Regions from separate parts of the Mycetocola sp. Y444 genome, predicted to be linked through region 2. Evidence: predicted binding sites of a transcription regulator. Region 2 holds the regulator's gene; each other region holds the start of a gene.
The links. Region 2 encodes HrcA, which represses chaperone genes, less so after heat shock. Its sites were predicted from a motif close to TTNGCACTCGNNNNNNNCGAGTGCNAA; they were not measured.
Positions count from the first base shown of each region.

Region 1: a site for HrcA is predicted at 1,885-1,911, ahead of groES (co-chaperone GroES). Genes of this name have one in related genera too.
Region 3: a site for HrcA is predicted at 1,118-1,144, ahead of AC1C2M_RS05245 (Hsp20/alpha crystallin family protein). Genes of this name have one in related genera too.

Region 1 covers NZ_JCAIUB010000001.1:124,011-127,284, forward strand. Annotated here, with positions in the region: gene AC1C2M_RS00610 (SRPBCC family protein) at 50-523, opposite strand; gene AC1C2M_RS00615 (class I SAM-dependent methyltransferase) at 646-1,842, opposite strand; gene groES (co-chaperone GroES) at 1,987-2,283, shown strand; gene rarD (EamA family transporter RarD) at 2,383-3,274, shown strand, end outside.
Region 2 covers NZ_JCAIUB010000001.1:787,230-790,503, forward strand. Annotated here, with positions in the region: gene hemW (radical SAM family heme chaperone HemW) at 1-648, shown strand, start outside; gene AC1C2M_RS03755 (DUF4870 domain-containing protein) at 661-1,272, opposite strand; gene hrcA (heat-inducible transcriptional repressor HrcA) at 1,541-2,563, shown strand; gene dnaJ (molecular chaperone DnaJ) at 2,645-3,274, shown strand, end outside.
Region 3 covers NZ_JCAIUB010000001.1:1,097,013-1,100,286, forward strand. Annotated here, with positions in the region: gene AC1C2M_RS05240 (GAF domain-containing sensor histidine kinase) at 1-523, opposite strand, end outside; gene AC1C2M_RS05245 (Hsp20/alpha crystallin family protein) at 1,224-1,673, shown strand; gene AC1C2M_RS05250 (hypothetical protein) at 1,847-1,996, shown strand; gene AC1C2M_RS05255 (thioester domain-containing protein) at 2,395-2,883, shown strand; gene AC1C2M_RS05260 (DUF5979 domain-containing protein) at 2,880-3,274, shown strand, end outside.

The DNA.
Region 1 (3,274 bases), 660 kb from region 2:
GCCTGCGGCGTCGGCCCGTCGGCGGTCAACCGCCGACGGGTGCGTTACATCAGCGACCGGTTGCGTCGGGGGAGCGGTCGACCTCGCCGCGCCAGGCTCCGGTCTCGAAGCCGTTCGACTCGATGAGCTTCTTGAACTTCTTGAGGTCGTGACCGATCTGGATGTCGTCGACCTGGAGCAGCGCTCCGGCGTGCTCGAGGATGCCCTGCGGTGACCAGTCGAGCCGCAGCGAGATTCGCGTCTCATCCGCGCTCAAGCGGTGGAACGAAACGACACCGGCGTGATCTTCGCCGTCTGTGCTCGTCCACGCGATGCGGGTGTCGGGGATCTGCTCGGTGATCTCAGCGTCGAATTCGCGTTTGATGCCGGCAATCGACACTTTCCAGTGGGTCTGGGTGTCGCTCGTCTGAGTCACGTCGTCGACGCCGCTGAGGAACTGCGGGAAAGATTCAAACTGAGTCCACTGGTTGTATGCGGTTGACACGGGGACGTGAACGTCGATATCGGCGTTGACAGTTGTCATGAGCGCTCCTTCTGGGTGAGATCCATTGTGTGTTCCCAGAGAACCACGGGACGCCTCACAGTGTCGAGGGGTTGCGGGTCGGGCGGGTCTTCGTCAACTTTCTGGAGCGACTGTGCCGCAGGTCAGTTCCGGGGGATCCGCTCGCAGAGGAGCGCGGCGTGCTTGCCGTTCACGCGGGTGAGCACAATCGTCGCGCTCTTGCTGCCGCGGAGCGCCATCCGCTTGCGGAAGACCGCCGGATCGATGTCTGCGCCTCGCTTTTTCACCTCGAGCGTCCCGATATCGCGCTTCGCGAGCTCCCGCTTCAGTGTCCGCTCATCGAGCGGGAACCTCTCGATCACGCGGAACGCCGTGGCGAACGGGGTCCGGGCCTCGGTGTCGCCCGTGAGATAGGCAATGCCGGGGCTGAGCATCCCCGCACCGATCTCGCGCGCAACGTCGCCGATAAGCCTCGCCCGGATGACCGCGCCGTCCGGTTCGAAGAGAAATTCGCCGGGCTCACGCACGGCGACATCCTCACTGTCGGCGGGAGCGGTCAGTTCGTGGGTTCCCGCCGAGTCGAGGACGAGCGCTGACCGGCGCACCCCATCGCGGGCGAGGGCGCCGAACCACAGGCCGAGCTCGACGACCTGCCCATCGACGCTGACCCATTGGGCTTCAGCGTCGTCGGGAATGAGTGATCTGTCGAACCCTGGGCCGAGTTTGACACCGACGGGCTGTGTTGCGGCACGCCCGAAGACCAAATCGAGCGATGGGCTGTAATCCTCCGGCCGGGTCAGCCGAGTGGTGTTCGAGTGCCCGGCGGTGCGTCTGGCCGGATCGAAATAGAGCCCGTCGAATGCGCTCGTGTCGATGTCCTCCGCCTTCGCGTGCCTCACATCGGCGGTGGGGAAGGGGGCGAGGTTGTAGCTGGCGACTGTCGCGGTCACTTCGTCGGCGTCGACGGCGGTAACCTCGAGGTCCATCGCGGCCATCGCCATGGCGTCGCCCCCGATCCCGCAGCCGAGGTCAGCAATCCGGCTGAGTCCCGCCGAGCTGAATCGGCCGGCGTGGAGTGCGGCGACACGCAACCGGGTGGCCTGTTCGAGGCCGGCCTCGGTGAAGAGCATCCGCGACGCGAACTCACCGAACTTCCCAACAGCCTTCCGCCGGAGCCTGACCTGCGTCAGCACGGCCGCGACGAGCGCGGGCGAGTGGCCTTCCGCGCGCAGTCGTGACACGGTCCCAACCGGGTCGGTGTCGGCATCCGACCCCCCGACCTGGTCGATGAGGGTGAGCCCATCCGGCGTCAGTAGTTCAACGAGTTCGGCTCTCTCCATCGTGCAAACTTATCAACCCGGATGCTGTGCGCTCGCCCTACGTTGGCACTCACGTTGCGAGAGTGCCAACGGATCCCTACACTGGCATTAGCACTCTCGATGTGAGGGTGCTAACTCAAGTCTTAGTTTAGAAAGAGGTCAACCGTGTCGGTCAGCATCAAGCCGCTCGAGGATCGCATCGTCATCAAGCAGGTCGAGGCAGAGCAGACCACTGCTTCAGGTCTCGTCATTCCTGACACCGCCAAGGAGAAGCCGCAGGAAGGCGTCGTCGAGGCTGTCGGCCCCGGCCGCATCGACGACAACGGCAACCGGGTACCGCTCGACGTCGCCGTCGGCGACAAGGTGATCTACTCCAAGTACGGCGGAACCGAGGTCAAGTTCGACGGCCAGGACTACCTGGTCCTCTCGGCTCGCGACGTGCTCGCGGTTGTGGTTCGATAACTCAAACGAACTGAAGCCCGGACGGTGACTCACCGTCCGGGCTTCTTCGTTTTAACAGGCGGTTGCCCCGCAGGTGCGGAGTAGCATCGATGGGTGCAGATGACCCCAGAGCCGGTTCCGGCCAATAGTGCAGGCCCGACAGGCAATGCAGCTCCGACAGGCAATGCAGGTTCGACAGGCGGTGCGGGCCCCGAAGCGGCGGCCAACGGCGCAGTGGCTTCTCCCGATGCCCCGCTGAGCCGCCCCGGCCTCATTTTCGCCGTGACCGCATACACGCTGTGGGGCGTTCTTCCGCTGTACTTCCTCCTGCTCGCGCCGACGGACCCGTTCGAGCTTGTCGCGGCCCGCGTGATCTTCTCGCTGGTGTTCTGCATGTTCCTCCTGACGGTGACGCGCGGGTGGGCTCCCTTTCTCCAGCTCGCCAGGAATCCCCGGGTGTCATTCCCCCTCGGTCTCGCTGGCGTCCTCATCTTCGTCAACTGGCAGACGTACGTCTACGGAGTGCTCAACGGGCAGGTCGTCGAGACGGCGCTCGGTTACTTCATCAATCCCATCGTCACTGTTTTTCTCGGCGTGTTCTTTCTGCGCGAGAAGCTTCGCGTCGTGCAGTGGATCTCGGTCGGCATCAGCATTGCCGCGGTGCTCGTGCTCGCGATCGGCGCGCACGGCGTTCCGTGGATTGCCCTGATCCTCGCCTTTTCCTTCGGGCTCTACGGCTACATCAAGAAGCGGGTCGGGGGGACCGTCGACGCCGTCTCGGGGCTCACCCTCGAGACAGCGTGGCTCACGCCCCTCGCCGTCGTCCAACTCATCGTCGTCGGCTCCACCGCCGGACTGACCATCGGACAGGTCAGTGTCTTTCATACGGTGCTGCTCGTCGGTACCGGTGTGATCACGGCGGTTCCCCTGCTCTTCTTCGCCGCTGCGTCGCGTCGGCTTCCGCTCATCTACATGGGCTTCATCCAGTTCTTCGCCCCCGTGATCCAGTTCC
Region 2 (3,274 bases):
CTGATTTACGGCACTCCCGGTGAGACCATCGACGACTGGAGCGTGTCAGTGGATGCCGCGCTCGCGACGCAGCCGGATCACATCTCGGCGTATTCGCTGATCGTCGAGCAGGGAACCAAGCTGGCCAGGCAGATCAGGTCAGGACTCCTCGCGCTGCCGGACGAGGATCTCCAGGCCGACATGTACGAGTTGATCGACTCCCGGCTGGCCGACGCGGGTTTCTCCTGGTACGAGGTCAGCAACTGGTCGACCTCGCCGTCATCGCGCTCACGGCACAACCTCGCCTACTGGCAGAGCCAGGACTGGTGGGGGATCGGGCCTGGCGCACACAGCCACGTCGGCGGGGTGCGCTGGTGGAACGTCAAGCATCCTGCGGCGTACGCCGGCCGGATCGCCGAGGGCGTGTCTCCCGCGGTAGGCAGGGAAACGCTCGATCCGGAGGCCCGCGAGCTCGAGCGTGTTCTCCTCGGGGCCCGGATCCGTGAGGGCATCGCCGTGCGGTCGCTCCCGAGCGAGGCCCGGGTCGCCGTGGCCGGCCTGATCGCCGACGACCTGGTTAACGCCAGAGCCGCCCTCGCCGGGACAATCGAGTTGACCCTGCGGGGGCGGCTCCTGGCCGACGTTGTCGTTCGGCGGCTGACCGCCTGACGAGTGGGTGGGCTACTTCACCATGCGGAACGCGAAGAAGTAGCGGTATGCCTCACCGTTGTTGACCTTCACACCGCCGATGATGCCGAAGATGATGCCGAGCACGCCGACGATCCAGGCGGCGGGGAACAGCAGCAGCCCGATAAGCACGACCGTGAGCAGCGCGCCGAGGATGTACAGGCCGATGACGAAGATCGTCACGGTGAGCTGGAAGTTCAGCGCTTCCTTGGCTTCCTGGCGAGCGAAAGGTCCGCGGTCCTTGAAGACCAGGTAGATCACCAGCGGGGCGATCCACCCGGCGGTTCCCGCGCCGAGGAAGGCTCCGAGCGCGCCGCCGAAGTGAGCGAGCGACGCCCACAGCTTGTCATCGGCCTGCGTCAGCGGGGTGGGGCCGCCGTACTGCTGCTGCCCATACTGCTGCTGGCCGTACTGCTGCTGGCCGTATGGCTGCTGTGGTGCGCCGTATGGCGGCTGCTGCGGTGCGCCGTACGGGGGCTGCTGCGGTGCACCGTATGGCTGCTGCGGTGGAACCGGCCCTCCCTGGTAGCTGGGTGGCACCTGTCCGCCGTCCTGGCCCTGTCCGTGTGACGGATCGGGCTGGGAAGGCGTGTTGGGGTCGGTCATGGCATGGCCTTTCGATGAGGGGGACGCTGGGTATCAGCCGCGTCGACGAACGTCCGCGGGGGTGTGCGCCTTGTGGTACCCAACGGTACTGCCGTTGCCCCCATACAGGCAACGCTGAGCGCAATTACGACGCGGCGTGTCTCCGCGCTAGAATTAGCACTCAGGAGTATGGAGTGCCAACGCCAACTCCGCGTGCGGCATCCGCGAGTCAGTGCCCACAATCAACGCCCAGAATCAACGCCCGAAACCAGCGAAGGAGAAGACGGACATGGTCTCCGAACGAAGCCTCGAAGTGCTTCGCGTGATCGTCGAGGATTACGTCGCAAGCCGTGAGCCCGTCGGTTCGAAGGGGATCGTCGATCGTCACTCTTTCGGTGTGAGTGCCGCCACCATTCGCAACGACATGGCCCAGCTCGAAGAGGAAGACCTCATCAGTGCGCCCCATACGTCGTCAGGGCGGATCCCGACAGACAAGGGTTACCGGCTCTTCGTCGATCAGCTCGTTGAGCGGCGGCCGTTGTCCGCAGCCCAGAAGCAGGCGATTGAGGCGTTCCTCGGCCAGTCAGTCGACCTCGATGATGTGCTCGTCCGCACGGTCAGGCTGCTCTCGCAGATCACCAACCAGGTCGCGATCGTGCAGTACCCGTCGTTTGCCCGTGCGACGGTCAGGCACGTCGAGATCGTGGCTCTGAGCGATCACCGGCTGCTGACCGTGCTGATCACGGACACCGGTCGTGTCGAGCAGAGGGTCGTGGAGATCCGCGATCCTGTGGAACAGGAACTGCTCGAGTCCATCAAGACCCGCGTGAACTCGTCGCTCGTCGGACTCCCGGTCGAGGAGGCGTCGTCGACGCTCGACTCGCTCGTCGAGTCGAGCCCGCAGCTCGACAAGGAACTGATGGCGCGGATCACGTCCGCGCTCGCTGAGCAGTTCGGCGAGTACCGCCACGACAAGCTGATCATGGCTGGCGCCGCAAACCTCGCCAGAACCGAAGACGACTTCTCCGGGAGCATCTACCCGGTCCTCGAGGCACTGGAACAGCAGGTGGTTCTCCTTCGGCTGTTCAGCGAGATGGACACGGATGCCAACGGCGTCTCGGCGAGCATCGGCCGTGAGAACGCGTCCTTCGGACTCGGTGAGACGTCGATCATCACAAGCAACTATCGTTCCTCTGCTGGCGAACTTGCCAGGCTCGGGGTCCTCGGACCGACGAGAATGGACTATTCGAACAACCTTGCCGCCGTTCGCGCGGTAGCCCGCTACCTCTCTCGCCAGATCGGCGACAACTAGTCACACTTGCGCGCGGCTCGGCGCGAAATACCCAGGAAGCTCGTCGAGCACATGTGCTTCCCAGACAACGAAAGGCCATGAGTGGCTGACCACTACGAAGTACTCGGAGTGTCCCGCGAGGCGACAACCGACGAGATCAAAAAGGCTTACCGCAGGCTCGCACGAGAATTGCACCCCGACGTCAATCCCGGGGCGGATGCCTCTGAGCGGTTCAAGCAGGTCACGCACGCCTACGACGTGCTCAGCGACGCCAAGCAGCGCCAGCAGTACGACATGGGCGGCTCCGGCCAGGGAGCGGCCGGTGGCTTCGGCGGCTTCGGCGACATCTTCGACACCTTCTTCGGCGGCCAAACCCAGCAGCGCGGCCCCAAGTCCCGCCGCGAACGCGGCCAGGACGCGCTGCTCCGCGTGGAGATCGACCTCGACGAGGTCATCTTCGGCACGCACCGCGACCTCGAGGTCGACACTGCAGTGCTGTGTGAGACCTGCCAGGGCTCGTGCTGCCAGCCGGGAACCTCTCCCATCACCTGCGACATCTGCCACGGCTCCGGCCAGATCCAGCGCGCCGTTCGCTCGCTCCTCGGCAACGTGATGACGTCGAGCCCCTGCGGAAGCTGCCGCGGCTACGGAACGATCATCGTTTCGCCGTGCGTCACCTGCCAGGGCCAGGGCCGGGTTCGCGCCCGCCGCACGGTGCCCGTCGACATCCCA
Region 3 (3,274 bases), 310 kb from region 2:
CTTCGGCACAGGCGGTTAACAGCGTCGAGGCTACCTCGGAGAGAGCCGCTGCCAGCAGTTGTTTACGGTGGGTCTCTTCAAACCGCCGTGCATTGTCAATCGCGACCCCGGCTATTTCAGCAAGCTCCGCCACGAGCTCTTCGTCGAACTTTGTGAATCCGCCTTCACGACGGTCCGCGAGGTACAGGTTGCCCAGGATTTCACCCCGAACCCGAACAGGCACACCGAGGAAGCTGCGAATGCTCGGGTCGTCTGGCGCGAAGCCCGCTGATCGCGGATCCTCACGGAGATTGTCGACGCGGACGGGACCACGGGTTTCCGTCACAGCCTGAAGCAGATCGTGGGCCCCGGGCTGAATGTGCATGGTCCCGCCTTCGACGCTCGGCGTCCCGGTCTGAATCAGGCGTTCGATGCATCCGTCGGGTTGAAGCATACCGAGCGCACCGTATCGGGCGTTGACCAGGGTGGCCGCCGACTCGGCGATCCGTTTGAGCACGGAGTCCAGTTCGAGATCTCCGGCCACAGCAACGCTTGCATCCAGCAGGCTGCGCAGTCTCCCCTGCGTAGCCCTGTCCCGTTCGGCTTGGCGCCGCAGACCTCTCACCGTTCGCTCAAGCTGTGCCACGGTTCTCTCGAGATCAGAGAATCTGGCATCCGGCAGTTGAAAAACATCATCGATCATCGTGCCCCTCCCCCTGCTCATGGAGCACCTGCATTTTACATGCACGTCCCCCACAAGACACTGCGTAATTCGGACACCGTTAGCGCGACAGTCACACTCCGTTCACTCTCGTGAACGACTGCTGTTGCGTCGGCAGTTCGATTGCGCGCGTTCCCCCGCGAGCCATCTTTTATTTGCTGACCAGAATGCCCTGACCCGGGTTGTGTCCATAGAGTCCAAGGTCCCGAAATTGTGAAGGACCAGAGGCGATAGACCCCTGCCGCTGGCGCCTGCCTCTGGTACCAGTCGACTCCCGTCTGCCCTCCCCCTGCTCCCTCTCCCCCGACATCGTGCACGTCCCCGCGGTCCGGCATGACCTCTGGCTCTAGCCGGACGTGGTGCGGCAGAGGAGCCTCTTCTGTGCGCACGACCAGCCGGAACCGTGAGCCACCGCGTTCGGCACTTCAGACGCGCTACTGGCGACCCGGGCGGCTTTCTCGCTCGCGAACGTCAACAAATGCACACAACCGGATCGCCCGCGGTGGTCCTGAAAGGCGACATCATGAAAAACAGTCTCGAACGATTTGACCCGTTTGCCGGTCTGGAGGCGCTGACCCGCGACTTCGAGGATGGCATCCTGCGTGCCTACCGCGGAAAGCTGCCAACGACAGATGTGTACACGCGCGGCGACGACGCGCTCGTTGTCGAAGCACACCTGCCCAATTTTGACGAAGACAACATCACGGTGAATGTTGACAGGGGCGCCCTTGTAATTCAGGCGGAGCGCCATGAGAAGGACGAGGACAAGAAAAAGAAGTACGTCCTCCGGGAGAGCAGCAGCAGCTTCTACCGCAGGATCGTGCTTCCCGAGCAGGCGGAGGATCAGAACATCTCGGCCGAGTTCAAGAAGGGGGTCCTCACGGTGAACGTCCCGCTGTCCAAGGGCGCCTCGCCCCGGCAGGTTCCGATCGGTTCCGGAAGCAAAGGTTCCGGAGAGAAAAAAGACGACTGATCGACCCAGCGCAGGAACGAACGGTCCGTAACGACAGCGCCGTCCCGCTCACACGGGGCGGCGCTGTCGCTTTCGTATCAACCGACCAATGACGTTCGACTCTACGGCGCACGGATGGCTGACGAGAGGATCACCCGACGTCCCCGGATTCCGGGGCCCGTCGAAGGAGCAGCATGAACGATTCAGTCATCCACCGTCCGGCTCTCATCGGTCCAGACGATCAGGAACTCCCCGAAACGCAGCCGCTCGATGTGATCGAAGTGGTTCACGCCCAGCGGCCGGCCGAGGCACCCGAAGAACGACGACGACCTTCTTCCGCTTGAGAACCACTCCCACAACGACGCACACATGACTGCGTTGCGCTCAGCCCGTCTCCGTCCGTCGCCCAGGCCCGCGTTCGGCTACTGGCGCTGTGTTCGCTTGCGTTCGCAATGTGCATGGGACTCATGTTCGTCGGTCTCACCCCGTCCGCCCAGGCGCAGCCGACTGACCCGATGCCCATTGTCGAGGCTGTGTTCGGCCCGAATACAGAGATCTATACGGTCAGCATCGGCGCGGGACTCACGATTGACGGATTTCAGCCGCCGAATACGACTACGCAGGACCCGACGGCGCCATACCCCGCAACGGACCCGGCAGGATATGAACCGCGCAACGATACATTGGCGCGGATGATCAACACCGCAAGCGTCGAGGACCCCAGCCTCGTCGGGGCAATGTATTGCATCCACCTCGGGGTCCCCACCGCGCCCAACCTGGCTACGAGAGCGGGACGTGGGAAGAGACAAACGTTCCCAACCTCGGTTACGTCACCTACATTCTCAACACCTATTACCCCACGACGAGGCTGCCGGAAGGCCTCACCGACAACCAGCGAGCGGCGGCCGTCCAGGCCGCGATCTGGTATTTCACCGACGCATTCGTCGTGAGTTCGACCGAGGCCGTCGTTCGGGCGGCAACAGCAGCAATCGTCGCTGCCGCTCAAACGAACGGCCCTACCGTTGAGCCCCCAGCACCGGACGTCACAGTGACTCCTCCGAGCGCAGCGGCTCCGATCGGTAGCCCGCTGGGCCATTCGTTGTCCAGGCTCAGGACGACGCCTCGCTCACCGTATCGGTTCCCGCTGGCTCGGAGATGTTCAGCGACGCCGCCGCAACGGTCCCCCTGGCGAATCAAAGCACCGTGCCATCCGGGACATCGATTTGGGTGACGAATTCGGCCGGAGCCGCGAGCGAGACGGTGCTCACCGCCCGGGCGGCCGTGACGGTTCCCGCCGGCCAGGTCTACTTGTACGACGACAATAACCCTCTCTACGAAGAGGCTCGGATGCTGGACCTCGCGTCCGCTACGGAGCTCGAGGCGACCGCGCAGGCAACAGCCACCTTCGTCGTGATCGGCACGCTCACCGTTCAGAAGTCCTTCGTCGGAACGGCAGCGGGGACGCAGGGCGCGAGCCAGTTGCTCATTGACTGTGGTCCAGGCTCTGTATTCACCGCGGACATTCCGGCTGGCACGACGAGCGATGAGGTGTTCGAGTTCGGGAACATTCCCGCAGGGAGTACGTGCTCCATAACCGAACCCATCCTCGGCACCAACACCGT